Regions from separate parts of the Acidilutibacter cellobiosedens genome, predicted to be linked through region 1. Evidence: a T-box and tRNA genes for the amino acid it is inferred to sense, from the RefSeq annotation. Region 1 holds a T-box; the other regions hold tRNA genes.
What was found. The T-box of region 1 lies ahead of leuS (leucine--tRNA ligase). A T-box ahead of a tRNA ligase gene usually reads a tRNA of that ligase, here a tRNA-Leu.
Positions count from the first base shown of each region.

Region 2: it encodes a tRNA-Leu, which carries the amino acid that the T-box ahead of leuS (leucine--tRNA ligase) is inferred to sense. The anticodon was not compared.
Region 3: it encodes a tRNA-Leu, which carries the amino acid that the T-box ahead of leuS (leucine--tRNA ligase) is inferred to sense. The anticodon was not compared.

Region 1 covers NZ_CP035282.1:2,268,161-2,274,483, reverse strand. Annotated here, with positions in the region: gene asnS (asparagine--tRNA ligase) at 1-1,174, shown strand, start outside; T-box leader at 1,232-1,438, shown strand; gene leuS (leucine--tRNA ligase) at 1,481-3,892, shown strand; gene EQM13_RS10915 (L-threonine 3-dehydrogenase) at 4,191-5,147, shown strand; gene EQM13_RS10910 (DUF3343 domain-containing protein) at 5,319-5,591, shown strand; gene EQM13_RS10905 (hypothetical protein) at 5,593-6,323, opposite strand, start outside.
Region 2 covers NZ_CP035282.1:2,811,794-2,818,116, reverse strand. Annotated here, with positions in the region: gene EQM13_RS13515 (ABC transporter ATP-binding protein) at 1-817, shown strand, start outside; gene EQM13_RS13510 (hypothetical protein) at 807-1,016, shown strand; tRNA gene EQM13_RS13505 (tRNA-Leu) at 1,160-1,243, shown strand; gene tig (trigger factor) at 1,382-2,671, shown strand; gene clpP (ATP-dependent Clp endopeptidase proteolytic subunit ClpP) at 2,693-3,277, shown strand; gene clpX (ATP-dependent Clp protease ATP-binding subunit ClpX) at 3,297-4,577, shown strand; gene lon (endopeptidase La) at 4,681-6,323, shown strand, end outside.
Region 3 covers NZ_CP035282.1:2,457,851-2,464,173, reverse strand. Annotated here, with positions in the region: gene polA (DNA polymerase I) at 1-2,175, shown strand, start outside; gene coaE (dephospho-CoA kinase) at 2,162-2,776, shown strand; gene EQM13_RS11895 (lytic transglycosylase domain-containing protein) at 2,869-3,456, shown strand; gene EQM13_RS11890 (peptide ABC transporter substrate-binding protein) at 3,470-5,224, shown strand; tRNA gene EQM13_RS11885 (tRNA-Leu) at 5,283-5,367, shown strand; gene EQM13_RS18860 (hypothetical protein) at 5,381-5,506, shown strand; gene EQM13_RS11880 (hypothetical protein) at 5,503-6,006, shown strand; gene EQM13_RS11875 (GNAT family N-acetyltransferase) at 6,195-6,323, shown strand, end outside.

The DNA of each region.
Region 1 (6,323 bases):
AACTGTCCAGGGGGAGTTAAAGGAGACTCCTGAGGCACAGCAGCCTTTTGAAATCCGGGCAAAAATGATTAAGCTGGAAGGCAGTTCCGCTCATGATTATCCTCTTCAGAAGAAAAGACATAGTTTTGAGTACCTGAGGACGATTGCCCATTTAAGGCCGAGGAGCAATACGTTTTATGCCGTATTCAGAGTAAGATCCCTTGCGGCTTATGCAATTCATAAATTTTTTCAAGAAAGAGGGTTTGTATATGTTCATACTCCTATAATCACCGGAAGCGATGCGGAAGGAGCAGGAGAGATGTTTCATGTAACCACTTTGGATATGGAAAATGTCCCTTTGAACGATGAAGGAAAAGTTGATTATTCCAAAGATTTTTTCGGAAGAGAAACAAATCTTACGGTAAGCGGTCAGTTGGAAGCGGAGGCTTTTGCTTTGGCTTTCAGGAATGTATATACTTTCGGGCCTACTTTCAGAGCCGAGAATTCAAATACCGGAAGACATGCGGCAGAATTTTGGATGATTGAACCGGAGATTGCTTTTGCCGATCTGTTCGATGCTACGAAATTAGCTGAAGATATGATGAAATATGTTATCAATTATGTTATGGAAAATGCCAAGGAAGAAATGGAATTTTTTAATTCATTTATAGATAAGGAATTGTTAGAGAGACTGAACCATGTGGCCAGCTCAAAGTTTGAATATATCACATATACCGAAGCAATCGAAATCCTTAAAAAATCAAAGGAAACCTTTCAATACCCTGTAGAATGGGGCTTGGATTTACAGACCGAACATGAAAGATATATTACAGAAAAAGTAATTAAAAAACCTGTATTTATAATTGACTACCCAAAAGAAATCAAAGCTTTTTACATGAGATTAAATGATGATGGAAAAACAGTTGCGGCTTCAGATATGCTTGTTCCCGGAATCGGAGAGATAATAGGAGGAAGCCAGAGGGAAGAAAGACCGGATATATTAGAAAATAGAATGGAAGAGCTGAAATTAGATAAGGATACTTATTGGTGGTATAATGAACTGAGAAAGTTCGGCGGGGTAAAACATGCGGGATACGGTCTGGGGTTTGAAAGAGCAATAATGTATATTACCGGCATGAGCAATATAAGAGATGTCATACCCTTCCCGAGAACAGTAAAATCCGCTGAGTTTTAAAATGTATTTTATCTATTGATTAACTGCTGTATATCTGTTATTATATATTTAGATGAATATTAAATGATGAGAAGAAGTAGTAAACTTTTTCCGTTTTAAAGAGAGCTGTTGAAAGGTGGAAGGCGGCAATGGAAATGTTGAACTCGTCTTTGAGTTGTTAAGGTGAAGAAATTAGCTTTAACCGGTTTAAAAAACCGTTATTTTAATAAGAGGACAGATTTTATCTGTCAATTAGAGTGGTACCGCGGACCTTTCGTCTCTATGGAGATGGAAGGTTTTATTTTTTATAATAGGAGGTTGTATTGTATGACGGATTATAATCCAAAGGAAATAGAGAAAAAGTGGCATGATATATGGGATGAGAATCAAACATTTAAAGCAAGTAATGACAGAAGTAAGAAAAAATTTTATGGCTTGATTGAATTCCCTTATCCTTCGGGGAAAGGACTTCACGTAGGCCATCCAAGGCCATATACTGCCATTGATGTTGTGGCGAGAAAAAGAAGGTTGGAAGGATATAATGTACTTTTCCCCATAGGATGGGATGCTTTCGGACTGCCTACGGAGAATTACGCGATAAAGAATAAAATCCATCCTAAAAAGGTTACCGAACAGAATATTAAAAGATTTAAGATTCAGCTTAAATCTTTAGGATTCTCCTTTGACTGGTCGAGGGAAATAAATACTACAGATCCTAATTACTATAAATGGACTCAGTGGATTTTTTTGAAACTCTTTGAACACGGCTTGGCTTATAAAACCGAGATGCCTATAAACTGGTGTACTTCCTGTAAAATAGGATTGGCAAATGAAGAAGTAGTAGACGGAAAATGTGAAAGATGCGGGGGAGAAGTTATAAGAAAAGTAAAGAATCAGTGGATGTTAAGAATAACCGACTATGCGGAAAGGCTGATAGACGATCTTGACTTGGTAGATTATATACAAAGGGCCAAGATTCAGCAGATAAATTGGATCGGAAAATCCGAGGGAGCAGAAGTAAATTTTAAAATTGCAGGAAAAGATGAGAACTTAAAAGTATATACTACAAGGCCCGATACTCTGTTTGGGGCAACTTATATGGTTTTGGCACCGGAGCATCGTTTAATCGATAAATATAAAGAGGATATTGAAAATTTAGATGAAATAAATGAATACAGAAAAAATGCCATAAAAAAATCCGACTTTGAAAGAACAGAGCTTGTAAAGGAAAAAACAGGTGTTGAAATAAAGGGGATTAAAGCTGTGAATCCTGCAACGGGAAAGGAAATTCCCATCTGGGTATCGGATTATGTTCTTGCTTCCTATGGTACCGGCGCTATAATGGCTGTTCCTGCTCATGACAGCAGAGACTGGGAATTTGCAAAAAAATTTGATCTCCCTATTGTGGAAGTGGTAAAGGGAGGAAATGTAGAGAAAGAGGCCTATGTTGATACAGAATCGGGAGAATTGATAAACTCAGGCTTTTTAAACGGTTTAGATGTAAAAGAAGCTAAAGAAAAAATGACATTATGGCTTGAAGAAAAGAAATTGGGTTCTCGAAAAATCAACTTTAAATTAAGAGACTGGGTATTTTCCCGTCAAAGATATTGGGGAGAACCTATACCATTGGTTCACTGTAAAAAATGCGGATGGGTTCCCATACCTGAGGAAGAACTTCCTCTTATGCTTCCGGATATAGAAGCCTATGAGCCTACGGATACCGGAGAATCGCCTCTTGCCAATATAAAAGAATGGGTGGAAACCACTTGTCCTAAATGCGGAGGGAAGGCTGAAAGAGAAACGGATACTATGCCCCAATGGGCAGGTTCTTCCTGGTATTTTTTAAGATATATCGATCCTCATAACGATAAAGAGCTGGCAGATAAAGAAGCTCTTAAATATTGGCTTCCGGTAGACTGGTATAACGGAGGAATGGAACATACTACTCTTCATCTTCTTTATTCAAGATTTTGGTATAAATTTTTGTATGATATTAAAGTAGCTCCTACTAAAGAGCCATATCAAAAGAGAACCTCTCATGGAATGATTCTTGGAGAAAATAATGAAAAAATGTCAAAATCAAGAGGAAATGTGGTTAATCCCGATGATATCGTAAAGGAATACGGAGCAGATACGTTGAGAACCTATGAAATGTTCATAGGCGATTTTGAAAAAAGTGTTCCTTGGTCTGAAAACGGATTAAAAGGCTGCAGAAGATTCCTGGACAGGGTATGGAAGCTACAGGATATACTGACTGAAGGGGACTCCTATTCTGAAAAAATGAAGAAGAGTATTCACAAGGCGATTAAAAAAGTAAGCAATGATTATGAGACCCTTAAATATAATACTGCTATTGCGACTCTAATGTCACTTCTTAATGAAATTAATAATGCGGGAAAGATTAATAAGGCGGAATTAAAAACTTATCTTATTCTCCTTAATCCTGTAGCACCTCATATTACAGAAGAAATGTGGGTAGGACAAAATTTTGGAGGAATGTTGAATCAGTCTTCTTGGCCGAAATATGATGAAAAATTAACTATAGATACTGTGGTAGAAATAGCAGTTCAGGTGAACGGCAAAGTGAGAGGCAGGGTTACAATCAGCTTAGATGATTCACAGGAGAAGGTAAAAGAAAAAGTTTTAAGGGATGAGACTATAAGCAAGTTTATAGAAGGAAAGACTGTAGTGAAAGAAATCTTTGTACCGGGTAAAATATACAATATTGTAGTAAAATAAATATAAAACTGATAGCTAAGGTTATTTTCGTGAATACTTAGCTATCAGTTTTATATTTCATGGGAAAATCATGATTTCCTTAGTGTATATTTTCCGTTAAGTGGATTTCAAAAAGGGCTTCGTTAGTTTATTTTTGCTTCGATTGAAGCCCTTTTTATAATCCATAGGGAGATTATATTATAAATTATTATTTTTTCTTAATTATTATGGTTATGGTTTTTATATATGTATGAATTAAAATATGCTATAATATAAATAAGATAATTGTATTTACTATTTCATGGAGGTGTGTTATATAATGAAAAAAATCTTGGTGACAGGTGCTCTTGGTCAAATTGGGTCAGAACTGACTATGAAATTAAGAGATATATATGGCAGGGATAATGTTGTTGCCAGCAGCAGAAGAAAAAAGGAAGGTCAGGAATCGATAATTGAGTCGGGCCCCTTTGAAATTGTTGAAGTAACAGATGGAAAACAGATATCGGAAGCTGTTAAAAAATATAAAATAAATACAATAGTTCATTTAGCGGCTCTTTTATCTGCCGTGGGAGAGCATGATCCTCAAAAGGCATGGAATATTAACATGAATGGTCTTTATAATGTACTTGAGGTAGCTCGGGAGGAAAATTGTGCCGTATTTACACCGAGCTCAATAGCAGCTTTTGGGCCGTCGACTCCAAAAGATAAAACACCTCAGGATACTATTCAAAGGCCTGAAACCATGTACGGAGTTACTAAAGTTGCCGGAGAAATACTTTCCGATTATTATTTTAAAAAGTTTGGAGTAGATACAAGAGGAGTGCGTTTTCCCGGGCTTATTTCCTATGATACTCTTCCTGGGGGAGGCACCACAGACTATGCAGTACATATATACTATGAAGCAATAAAACACAAAAAGTATACCTGCTATATTCAAAAGGGAACTTATATGGACATGATGTATATGCCTGATGCATTGCATGCTATAGTTTCATTGATGGAAGCCGATCCGGATAAATTAATCCACAGGAATGCTTTTAATATTTCCGCCATGAGCTTTGAACCGGAAGATATCTATGGTGAAATTAAAAATAATATACCGGAGTTTACTATGGATTATGATGTAGATCCTGTAAGACAGGCTATAGCCGATTCTTGGCCTAATTCCCTTGATGATACGGCTGCAAGAGAGGAATGGGGATGGAAACCAGAATATGATTTGCCAAAGATGACGGTGGATATGCTCACCAAATTAGCTGATAAACTTAAGAAGTAGATATAAATCAAAAAAGGACTAAAGACTTATTCAAATAAGTTTTTGGTCCTTTTTTATATCATCATCTTTGTAACAATTTTTTTAAAAATAAATATATTTATATTAAAAGAATTTTGCAGTAATATATGTCATACATTATTTCTGCATTTATCATAAGGGAGTGGACATTTAATGGCAGGTAGAAAATATTATTTAACTGTAATCAGATCCAGAAATCATGCTGTAAAACTTCATTACGTATTGGATATATTAGATTCAAATAAATTTCATCTTGTATCAACTCCTTGTGAAATACAGGCTGGATGTAGTTATTCAATCAAATTCTATAACTTAAATGATTTAAGCATTATAGAAAATGAAGCTAAAGAATTAAGTATCGAAATCTTTGGTACATTTAGTTTTGAAAGAAAGGAAGGAAAGAATATTATTAAAAGGATAAATTAAATTATTTGAACAATCCAAACCTTTTCTTTTTTTCATTTTTATTTAGGATTTCTTTTATTTCCTCTATTTTGGATTCAAGACTTGATGTTTTTGAGTATAGTATATTTATATTATCTTTTATATAATTTGAAATTTCTTCTATTTTTATTTCGGTTTCTTTTTTAAAAGATTCTAAAGCACTATCTTCGACAGATGAAAATTTTTCTTCGTCTGTCTCTTTATTTGTTTCTTCTTTTTGTACTTTATCTATTTCTCTTTTTTCTGCTGTATTGAAATCTTCCTGTATTTCACTGAAATAGAAGGATATACTATTATCTAATTTTACATAAATATTATTTATCTTATTTTTTTCATTAAAGTTAGAAGAATTATTTCTAAAAAATATAAAGTACATATTTTCATTTTCCGCTGTAGCTTCTTTTTCATATTTCCAAGACAGTCCATAATCGGGAGAACAAATACATTTAATTTTTTCTCCATCAGAAAATATTATTTTAAGTATGCCATTTTCCTCCAGCATTATAGGAATATAAGCACAGTTTCTGATAGTTGGAATAGAGGTTGATACCCATTTAAAGTTGTTTGATTTTGTTAAAGATAACATTTTTGATTTTAAAATATAATCTTTATTGATTAATTCTTCCCATAAGATATGAATATTATTTTGAGTGTCTATAAAAAGATAAGGGAAAATATTGTCATTATTTAATGTTGATATCTTTTCGGGTGTAG
Region 2 (6,323 bases), 540 kb from region 1:
CTGCGGAAAGTCTACGACTGGCAGAACAATTTTAAGGCTACTGGATGCCAATGAAGGGAAGGTATATTATAAAGGAAAAGATGTTCTAAATGCTTCCAAGGATGAAATGATGAAATTAAGGAGAGAGATGCAGATAGTATTTCAAGATCCCTACAGTTCTCTTAATCCGAGGATGACAGTGTCTCAAATAGTCGGAGAATCATTAGTCGAACATGGATTGTACAAAAAGGGGAAGAAATTAGATGATTATATAACAGAAGTTATTGTATCATGTGGATTGGCTAAATATCATTTAAACAGATATCCTCATGAATTTTCCGGAGGACAGAGGCAAAGAATAGGGGTAGCAAGAGCTTTGGCCCTTAATCCTTCTTTTATAGTTGCCGACGAACCGGTTTCTGCCCTTGATGTTTCGATTCAATCTCAGATTATAAATCTTTTGACGGATTTGCAGAAAGACAGAGGGCTTTCATACTTGTTTATTTCTCATGACTTAGGGGTTGTTAAATATATAAGCCATAGAGTCGGAGTAATGTATTTGGGTTCTTTAGTTGAAATGGCAAATAAAAAGGACCTGTTCAATGATCCTAAGCATCCTTATACTCAAGCATTGCTTTCCGCGATACCTGTACCCAATCCTAAGACAAAAATTAAAAGAATAATCTTGGAAGGGGATATTCCAAGTCCGGCTAATCCTCCTTCGGGTTGCAAATTTCATACAAGATGTATTTATGCAAAAGATATATGTAAGGAAGAAATTCCTGAATTTAGAAATCTGGGAGGAGAACACTTTGTGGCGTGCCACTTTGCCAAATAAAAAAACTATAAAAGAACAGGAAAGGGATTTGAAAAGAGAAATTGACAGAAAAAATGCTGAAGAACCATACAAATTCACTAAGAAAGATATTTTAGCAATGATAATAGCAGCTTTTCAGATAATATTTCCTATAGTAGTATTAGGCGCTATTGTATTTGGTTTATTTATTCTGTTTTTTACCAAAGTATTTTTAAAATAAATTGCAAATATTTTGAATAAAATCATTAAAACTACAGTTTTAGAATAACAAAGCTGTAGTTTTTTATGGAAACCAAACACAAAAAATAATATTGACAATTTAATGTGAAATGTTATAATGAAAAAGGTAATCTATACAGATAAGCGGGAATGGCGGAATTGGCAGACGCGCTAGACTTAGGATCTAGTGTCATTGACGTGGGGGTTCAAGTCCTCTTTCCCGCACCAAGATGAAACCAGTGGTTACTCCAGTGGCTTTTTTATTTTTGACATTTGACAGTTCAAATATTTACTTTTTATGATATAATTTTATAAGATAGTGTATATTAGCTTTGAAGAGTCAAATATTAAGTTAGGAGGGAAAACATGAATTTTAACGTAGAAAAAAAGGAGAATAATATAGTTACTTTTAAAGCCGAAATTGAAGAGGATAAATTTGAAAGAGCTATAGATAGAGCATACTTAAAGATTAGAAATAAATTTAATGTGGCCGGATTTAGAAAGGGAAAAGCTCCAAAAAAAATTATTGAGCTAAATTACGGAGAAAGCATATTCTATGAAGAGGCGTTGAATATATTATTACCAGAAGCTTATGAGGAAGCAGTTAAAGAGTTAGAATTGGAACCTGTAGATCAACCTCAAGTGGATATTGAACAATTGGAAAAAGGTAAACCTGTTATACTAAAACTTGATGTGACCGTAAAACCCGAAGTAAAGCTTGGAGACTATAAAAGTATAGAAATAGAAAAGGCAAAGTATAATGTTACTGAAGAAGATGTAAAAAAAGAAATTGAAAATATGCAGGATATGAATTCCAGGCTTATTGATGCTGATGATAAAGAAGCGGAAAATGGAGATATATTAACAATAAATTTTGAAGGATATATGGATGGAGAAAAATTTGAAGGTGGAACGGCTGAAAATCAAAATTTGGAATTGGGTTCAAAAAAATTTATCCCTGGTTTTGAAGAACAGCTTATAGGGAAAAAAGTAGGAGAAAAAGTGGATGTTAATGTAAAATTTCCCGATGATTATTTTGAAGAAAAATTAAGATCTAAAGATGCACTCTTTAAAGTTGAGATAAAGGAAATTAAGATTAAAGAAAAACCAAAATTAGATGATGAATTTGCAAAAGATGTAAGTGAGTTTGATACTTTAGATGAACTTAAATCGAGTATAAAAGAGAAACTTGAGAAGGAAGCAAAAGATAAAGAGAAAGTTGAAAATGAAACAAAAGCTATTGAAAAATTGATGGAGATTTCAGAAGTTGAAATTCCTGAAGTTATGATTGACAGACAAATAGATGATGAAGTATCGGAATTTGATTATAGGCTGAAAATGCAAGGATTGTCTCTTGATAAATATTTTGAATTTGCAAATACTTCTTTGGAAAAATTAAAAGAGCAATTTAAAGAAAGATCTGGTAACAAAGTTAAGTCTGACCTTGTATTGGGTGAATTGGCAAAACAGGAAAATATTCAGGCTACAGAAGAAGAGATAGATAAAGAAATAGAAAAAATTGCTGCGGAATATAATCCAAAAGATACAGAAAAGTTTAAAGAAGACGTAAAAAAGGGAGATTTAGAATGGATTAAATCGGGTATAATTAAAGATAAGGCAATTGAATTGCTTATTAAAAATGTAAAATTCGTATAATGTTATGAGAGGGGTGTTTTGATGGCTTTAATTCCAATGGTAGTAGAACAAACTAATAGGGGTGAAAGATCTTACGATATATATTCAAGATTATTAAAGGAAAGGATTATCTTTCTTGGAGATGAAATAAATGATGTTACTGCAAATTTAGTTGTAGCACAGTTATTGTTTCTTGAAGCGGAAGATCCCGACAAAGATATTCAACTTTATTTAAATACTCCTGGTGGTGTTATTACATCTGGTTTTGCAATTTATGATACTATGCAGTATATAAAGCCCAATGTTTCTACTATATGCGTAGGAATGGCTGCAAGCATGGGAGCGTTTTTACTTGCCGCAGGTGCAAAGGGAAAAAGATTTGCTCTTCCGAATTCGGAGATTATGATTCATCAACCCTCAGGAGGAACTCAAGGGCAGGCAGAAGATATTAAAATTCGAGCAGAAAGAATAATTAAAATGAGGGAGAGAATAAATAAGATATTAAGTGATAGAACCGGAAAATCCTATGAACAAGTATCGAAAGATACTGATAGAGATTTTTTTATGAATGCAGACGAAGCTAAAAAATATGGTATAATAGATGAAGTGATTGAGTTTAAAAAATAACTTTAAGTGAGGTGTCACAATGGCAAAATATGATGACAAGCAGCTTAGGTGTTCTTTTTGCGGAAAGCCTCAGGACCAGGTGAGGAGACTTATTGCAGGACCTAATGTATATATATGTGATGAGTGTGTTGAACTTTGCCAGGAGATTATAAATGAGGAATTTGAAGATTCCTTTGATTATGAAGTAAAAGAACTTCCTAAACCTTATAAAATAAAAGAAACTCTTGATGAATATGTTATAAAACAAGAGAGGGCCAAAAAGGCCTTAGCTGTAGCGGTGTATAATCATTATAAACGTATTAACAGAAAATCAAATAAAAATAATGATATTGAATTACAAAAAAGTAATATTATTATGATTGGGCCTACTGGTTCAGGAAAAACTCTTCTTGCTCAAACTCTTGCCAAAATATTAAATGTACCTTTTGCTATTGCGGATGCAACTTCTTTAACAGAAGCAGGTTATGTAGGAGAAGATGTTGAAAACATCATACTAAAATTAATTCAAGCGGCGGATTATGATATTGAAAGAGCGGAAAAGGGTATAGTTTATATAGATGAAATTGATAAAATAGCAAGAAAAACGGAAAACCCGTCGATTACAAGGGATGTAAGCGGAGAGGGAGTACAACAGGCACTTTTGAAAATATTGGAAGGAACTGTAGCTAATGTACCTCCTCAAGGAGGAAGAAAGCATCCCCATCAAGAATTCATTCAAGTTGACACAACTAATATTTTGTTTATAGTTGGAGGAGCATTTGATGGATTGGAGAAGATTATCCAGAACAGAACCGGAAAGTCTTCCATGGGATTCGGAGCAAAAATTGAAAGTAAAACCAATTTGAGCGTAGGAGATATACTTAAATATATTCGACCTGAAGATTTAATTAAATATGGTTTAATTCCTGAATTTGTGGGGAGACTTCCTGTCGTTGTTACATTAGAGGAATTGGATAAACCATCTCTTGTTAAAATCCTTACTGAACCTAAAAATGCTTTGGTAAAACAATATAAAGAATTATTTGCAATGGATGATGTGGAGCTTGAGTTTGAGAAAGATGCTTTAGATCTTATATCCCAAAAAGCCATTGAAAGAAAAACCGGAGCAAGAGGACTCAGAAGCATTATAGAAGAAACAATGTTGGATATAATGTATGAAATACCTTCAAGGGATGATATAGAGAAATGTGTTATAACTAAGGAAACAATTATGAATGGTGGAGAACCTACTCTTGTGATTTCTGATAGAAAGAAAAAAGCAAGACAGAAAAAATCTGGGGAAAGAGAGACTGCATCATAATGAAAAAGGCTCACATGTTGGTGAGTCTTTTTCATTAATTTTTTCATAATATTAATTTAATAAGATAAACTATATTTAGTTATGTACATAAAGGAGTGAAAAAATGAAGTTAAACCCATATAGTATTTTAAAAAGAACCATACCTATCATAGCTTTAAGAGGAGTATCTGTTTTTCCCTATATGATTATTCATTTTGATGTAGGCAGAGATAAGTCTGTGAATGCACTGGAAAAGGCAATGGTAGATGATTCTCTAATTTTACTATGTTCTCAGAAGGATCCCAAAATAGATGAACCTGGGATAGATGATTTTTATCATATAGGGACTGTCTCGAAAATTAAACAAATGCTTAAACTTCCGGGAGGGAGTATAAGAGTTCTTATAGAAGGATTGAACAGAGGACGGATAGTAGATTTTACAGAAACGGATAAATATTTTGAAGCCGAAATAGAAGAGCTTACTTATGATCCGGAGAAAATAGGAAAAGATAAGGAAACGGAAGCCATAATGAGATTGGTACTGGATGATTTTCAGGAATATACTAACTTAAGCAACAGAATATCTCAGGATGTAATTGTTACTGTTGCCGAAATAGAAGATCCGGGAAGGTTTGCGGATATTATAGCTTCTTATATATATTTAAAGCCTGAATACGATCAGAAAATATTGGAAGCATTTGATTTTTATGAAAGATTGGAAATACTTCATAAAATGCTTCAGGAAGAAATAGAAATATTGAGAATTAAAGTTGATATCAATCAAAGAGTTAAGAAACAGATCACGCAAGTGCAAAAGGAATATTATTTGAGGGAAGAGATGAAAGCAATTCAAAAGGAGTTGGGTGAAGAAGACGAAGTATCTGAGGAAGTGGAATCATACAAGAATAAAATTAAAAAAGTAAAGATGCCTAAAGAAGTAAGAGATAAGGCAATAACTGAAGCAGAGAGATTATATAAGCTTTCTCCAGGTTCACCTGAAACGGGAGTTATAAGAACTTATCTTGATTGGATTATAGAACTTCCCTGGGATAAAGAAACTAAAGATAAGGTAGATCTAAAAAAGGCAAGAGAAATATTAAATAAGGATCATTATGGACTGACGGATGTAAAGGAAAGAATATTGGAATATATAGCTATAAGAAAGTTATCCGGAAATATGAAAGGACCTATACTGTGCTTTGTAGGACCTCCTGGGGTTGGGAAAACTTCTATAGCTAAGTCCATAGCCAAGTCTTTAAATAGAAACTTTGTAAGAATGTCCTTGGGAGGGATTCAAGATGAAGCAGAAATACGAGGACATAGAAGAACTTATGTAGGAGCGATGCCCGGAAGGATTATAAGTTTAATTAAAAAGGCAGGTTCAAAAAATCCTGTATTTTTATTTGATGAGATAGATAAATTAAATAGAGATTTCAGAGGAGATCCGGCAAGTGCATTGCTGGAAGTCCTGGATCCCGAACAAAATAATTCCTTTACAGATCACTTTTTGGAAGTACCTTTTGACATGTCAAAGGTGTTCTTTATAACTACTGCCAATACTACTATGACTATACCGGATGCACTCCTCGATAGAATGGAAGTTATAAGAATATCGGGGTATACGGAAGAAGAAAAATTAAAAATTGCGGAAGGCTATCTTCTTCCCAAGCAAATTAAAGAAAATGGTTTGAAAATGAAAAATTTATATATCTCCGAGACAGCATTAAAAACTATAATCAGCAATTACACCAGAGAAGCGGGAGTTAG
Region 3 (6,323 bases), 190 kb from region 1:
TATGGAATTACTTCCCAACAATTTATAGATTTAAAAGGCCTTATGGGAGATCAGTCCGATAATATTCCGGGGGTTCCCGGAATTGGAGAAAAAACGGGAATTAAACTTATAAAGCAGTTCGGCTCCATTGAAAATATTTTTGAACATATAGATGAGGTTTCCGGAAATAAAGTTAAAAATTCTTTAATAGAATATAAACAAGGAGCATTTATGAGCAGAAAATTATCTGAAATAATCACAAATGTTCCGCTGGATATTGAATTGGAAGATTTGAAAGTCAGAAAAGCTGATTTCAAACAATTAAAAGAAATTTATGAGAAATTGGAATTCAAAAGCTTAATTAATAAGATTCCGGAAGATGAAATTGAACACAATAATAAGAATATCTATAGATCGGAATACTTTATAGGAGGAAAAGATAATATTAATACAATCTTAAAGGGAATAGATAAGGAAAAGAAATTTTCTTTTAAATTTGTATTTGAGGATTCGGATTATATAAAAGATGAGATATTAGGAGTTGCCTTAAAATGTAATGATTTTCCTTCATTATATTTGGATTTTTTGGGAGAACCTTCTTTAATAGATGAATTTAAGCATAATTTTAAAGAATATTTTGAGAGAGATGATATAGAAAAAATAGGTCATGACTTAAAGGGGGATATCTTAGGATTATTTAGGATGGGAATAGATATTAAAAATATTACATTTGATAGTGCCATTGCGCAATATTTAATTAATCCTTCTCAAACGGATTATAGTATTGGAAAATTATCTGAAAAATATTTGAATGTAAATATTGAAGATAAAGAAAAAATATTGGGGAAAGGGAAAAACAAGAGGACTTTTAAAGATTTATCCGTATCGGAGAGAGCAGAATATTTTTCAAACATACTTAATATGGTTTATTCCTTAGAAAATACTATGGAGGGATTTATTGAAAGCTTTGGTATGACTGAACTTTATAACAATGTAGAATTGCCCCTTATAGAGGTATTGGCCAGCATGGAATGGTATGGATTTAAAGTAGACGAAAATATACTTAAAAGTCTTGGAGAGGAATTTGAAGAAGAAATAGAAAAATTGACACATAAAATATTTGATTTAGCAGGAGAAGAATTTAATATAAATTCACCAAAGCAATTGGGAGAAATATTATTTGAAAAACTGAATCTTCCTGTTATTAAAAAGACAAAAACCGGATATTCTACAGATGCGGAAGTGCTGGGAAAATTAAAGGATAAACATTCCATAGTTGATAATATCCTTAAATATAGACAGTTAGTCAAATTAAAATCTACCTATATTGACGGATTTATTGCTTTAATTGATAAGAATACTGGCAGAGTTCATTCCAGTTTTAATCAAACAGTTACGAATACAGGAAGAATAAGCAGTACCGAGCCAAATCTCCAGAATATACCTGTAAAAACTGAAGAGGGAAAGAGAATACGAAAGGCTTTTGTTCCAGAAAATAATGATTATCTGTTAGTTGATGGAGATTATTCTCAAATAGAGCTGAGAGTGTTGGCTCATATCTCCGATGATCCAAAATTAAAGGAATCATTTTTTCATGATGAAGACATTCATACAAGGACCGCAAGCGAAGTTTTTAAAGTAAAAAAAGAAGATGTAACACCTGCCATGAGAGGAAGAGCTAAGGCAGTTAATTTTGGAATAATATATGGTATAAGTGATTATGGTCTTTCAAGAAATTTAAATATATCTCGAAAAGAAGCAAAGGAATATATCAAAAATTATCTTGAAAATTATAGTATGGTAGAAAGCTATATGGATGATATAGTGAAAAGAGGCAGGGAAACGGGGTATGTTGAAACTATACTTCATAGAAGAAGATATATCCCCGAATTGAATTCCAAAAATTTTAATGTAAGGAGTTTTGGAGAAAGAATTGCTATGAATACCCCTATTCAGGGAAGTGCCGCAGATATAATAAAAGTGGCGATGGTTAATGTCTATTATGAACTTAAGAAGAGAAAATTAAAATCAAGATTGATACTTCAGATCCATGATGAATTGATAGTAGAAGCAGAGAAAGAAGAAAAGGATGAAGTGATGAAATTGCTAAAGGATATAATGGAAAAATCTACTGTTCTAAATGTTCCTTTAAAAGCTGATGTAAAAGTAGGTGAAAGTTGGTATGAAACAAAATAGATGTAAGATTATAGGAATCACCGGAGGAATAGCTTCGGGTAAGAGTACGGTTTCCGATATATTGAGAAAGAAAGGATATACAGTAATTGACGCAGATGATATTTCACGAAAAGTAACAGACATTGGAGAATCCGCTTATGAAAAGATACATGAATATTTCGGCGATGACATTCTTAGAAAAGATTTATCTATAGATAGAAAAAAATTGGGAAGCATTATATTTGGTGATGAAGAAAAAAGAAAAAAATTAAATGAGATGGTTCATCCTGAAGTATATAAGAAGATGATTCAGGAAATAAGGATTAATGCCCAAAGGGATGAAATAATATTTCTTGATATTCCTCTCCTTATAGAGGAAATAGAGAATTCAAAAAAATATGGAATAGAATATGATGAAATATGGCTGGTATTTGTAAGCGAAAAAGAGCAAAGAGAAAGGCTTATGATGAGGGATAAAATTTCGTCGGAAGAAGCTGAGAAACGGATTAAATCACAAATGTCTATGGATTTTAAAAGAAAATACGCTACACGTTTGATTGATAACCAATATGGGAAAGAACACTTGACAAAAATAGTAGAAAAATTAGTAAAATCTCTATAGTAGTAAATGGAGTGGTATAGTTGTTCAAAATATCTAATAAAACATTAAAAATTATTTTTAAAATCCTGTTTGTTATTTTTATTGCTTTTTTTGTGAGTAATTTGTTTCTAAGGCTGATGTACCCTGTAAATTATGGAGATTATATTGAGAAATACTCAAAAAATTTTGGCGTTGATCCTTATTTGGTTGCAGCTATTATCAATGTTGAAAGTAAATATGACGAAGACGCCAGATCTCATAAGGATGCCAGGGGGCTTATGCAAATATCCCTTGTCACAGGAGAATGGGCTTTTACGGAATTGAATATTGACGGTTATACTTTAGATAAATTATATGAACCGGAAACAAATATAATGGTCGGATGTTGGTATTTGAATGTTCTGCAAGAGGAATTCAATGGAGATCTCCGTCTTGTTCTTGCTGCCTATAATGGAGGAAGCGGAAACGTATCAAAGTGGTTAAAAGATGAAAAATATAGTAAAGACGGTAAAACTCTTGATCGAATACCTTATAAAGAAACAGAAGAATATGTAAATAAAGTTTTGCGATATAATGAAATTTATAGAAAAGTTTACAAAAATGGATTTATGGAAGAAGAAAGATTTATCAAAAATAACTTTGTTTATCTAATAAATAATTTTAAAAAACTGTTAAAAAAATTTGTTACGATAGTCCGATAGGGAGGAAATAAAATTGAAATTTAGAAGAATAATAGCGGTATTTTTGTTAGTCGTATTGACAATCTTGTCTGTTGGCTGTAAAAATAAAAATGAAGTTGGAGGGACTATAGATAATAATAAAGAAAAAATTGAAAGCGGAGAAGAAGAAAAACCAGAGTACGGAGGGACTTTAAGAGTACCGTTGACTACTGTTGAGACTTTAAATCCGCTGATAAGTGAAAATATAAGCTATTATAATTTTAGCAAACTTATTTTTGAAGGATTATTTAAATTAGATAAAAATTTAAATATTGAAAATCAATTGGCTCAAAATTGTGAGATAAAAGAAGACGGAAAAGTAATAGGAATAAAGTTGAGAGAAAATGTAGTATGGCATGATGGAGAAAAATTTACTGCTAAGGATGTAAAATTTACGATAGATACTCTAAAATATGCAGGAAATGATAATATATATAAGAACAGCATTTTAAGTAATTTTAAATCTTATACTTCTTCTGATTTGAGACATATAATGGACGTAAAGATAATTGATGACTATAATATAGAGATAGTATTTGACAGAGCTTTTAGCAATGGGCTGGAAATTTTAACTTTTCCCATAATACCAAGGCATATCTTTGTAAAGGGAAGAGAAAATAGTTCTTCTTATAAGGCTGCATTGGCTGAAGATAATTATACTCCCATAGGGACAGGACCATACAAATTTTCTAAATACGAAAAAATTAAAAGCATTAACCTTGAGGCAAATACTAATTGGTGGCAGGGTAAACCATATATTTCTACTATAATTGGAGAAATAATGAAGGACGAAGATTTGGCGATGACATCTTTTGAAGCAAATCAAGTGGATTTGACTACTTCAGTAGGTGTAGATTGGGAAAAATATTTTCAAAGCAAGAGAGTAAAAATTATTGAATATGTATCTCAAAACTACGAACTTTTAGGATTTAATTTTTCAAGAAAAATTTTTGCTGATGAAAAGGGAAAAGAATTAAGGAAAGCAATAGCTTATGGAATAGATAGACAATCTATTATTCAAAAAGTATATATGGGTCATGCTACCCAGGTGGACTTGCCCATATATCCTAATTCGTGGCTTATTTCCGACAACAGTAATATATATGGATTTAACATAGATAAAGCTAAGGAAATTTTATCATCTGCCGGTTATAAAGACGAAAACGGGGATGGTTTTGTAGAAGATGAAAATGGGAAGACTTTGACTTTAAAAGTTACTACAAACTCTTATAATCCTTTGAGACTCAAAACCGCTGATTTAATAGTAGAAAATTTAAAAGCAATAGGCATAAATGCAACTAAAGATTATGAAGATAATGTTCCTAATAATATTACAGATGAAGAAGTAGAGGAACAGTGGCAAAAATATACACAAAAAATTAAGAAAGGTGATTTTGACATAGCTCTAATGGGATGGCAACTATCAGATGTATGTGATTTATCTTTTGCTTTCCATTCTTCTCAAATTTATTATGGAACTAATTTTATAAGATATTCCGATGAAGAAATGGATCAATTGTTATTCGATGCTTTCAGTGCAACTAACAGAGAAGAAAAAAAGAAAGCATATGGAAAATTGGAAGATAAGATACTTGAAGATCTGCCTTATGTAAGTTTATTTTTTAGGAATGAAGCTCTGCTTATTGATAAAAATATTAAGGGAAATATAAATCCCCAGTCTAATAATTTGTACTATAATATTGAGAAGTGGTATATACCAAAGGAATTTCAGGAGAAAAATGTTGATTAATTTTTTAAAATCATTATAATATATATTAGGTTGTTAATAAATTTAATAGTCAAAGTATGCGGAGGTGGCGGAATAGGCAGACGCGATAGTTTGAGGGGCTATTGCTCCATAAGAGTATGAGGGTTCGAGTCCCTTCTTCCGCACTAATTTGTTTTGGTGAAAGAAGTCGATTGCAGAAGATCGATTTCTTTCATTTTTTATGATAAAATGAAAATGCAGGTTGCTTGTATTAATGAACAGATAAACAAGAATTTACCTTATCAAGGAAGTGAAGAAAGATGAAAAAGTTATATTGGGATGTATCTGAAAGCGAAGGGTGCATTGGGTACATTGGAGTCTCTGCAAAGGATACAGAAGTTGTTTCTGCAGGAACAACGCTTTATCTCATGAGCGTCAAGGATAAGAATACGGAGTATCAAAGATATGCAGATACATATGATTTGAAATTTATATTTGATGATGACATTCCCCAAATTGGTTTTTATACGGTTCCCCGAGTTGGTATTTTTGCAAAAGACAGCCTGGGAGGGTTATTTGGTACAATTGGTAAAACAACGGATATAGATGATGCTGCGCCCATTTGTTATATTAATAAAAGCAAAGAGAGCTTTTCGATTGCGGATAGCTTAAAAGTTTTTTTGAAGATGCTTGCGTCGGAATATGATTGGAGAACGAACATGACTCCTAATCATAATATTGTATTCTACAAATCAAAAGTAGATGCAGAGAACAGCTTAGAATTTTTAAAAATACGTCGAGAAATCGAAAACAGCGATTGTTAAATTCCAATTTATGACGGAGATGATGGGATGAATTTTATATATAAAAACGGAGTTAGGGTTGACGATTATAACAAACTCGGAGCTGCAGTAGGTTGGAGCACTTTGAACAATGAGCGGGCTCAAGCTGGTATTGAGCGTTCAAGGATGGCTGTTAGTCGCTTAAAACGGGATGGAAAGTTAAAATTGTATTGATATCAGCAAAAGTTAAAGAGCAATTTTATGAAAGATTTGGTTTCATTGAACGTCCAATTGACAACAAAATCATTGGTATGATTCAGTTTCGTCACTATTTCAATGATTATATTGAAAAGTATGCT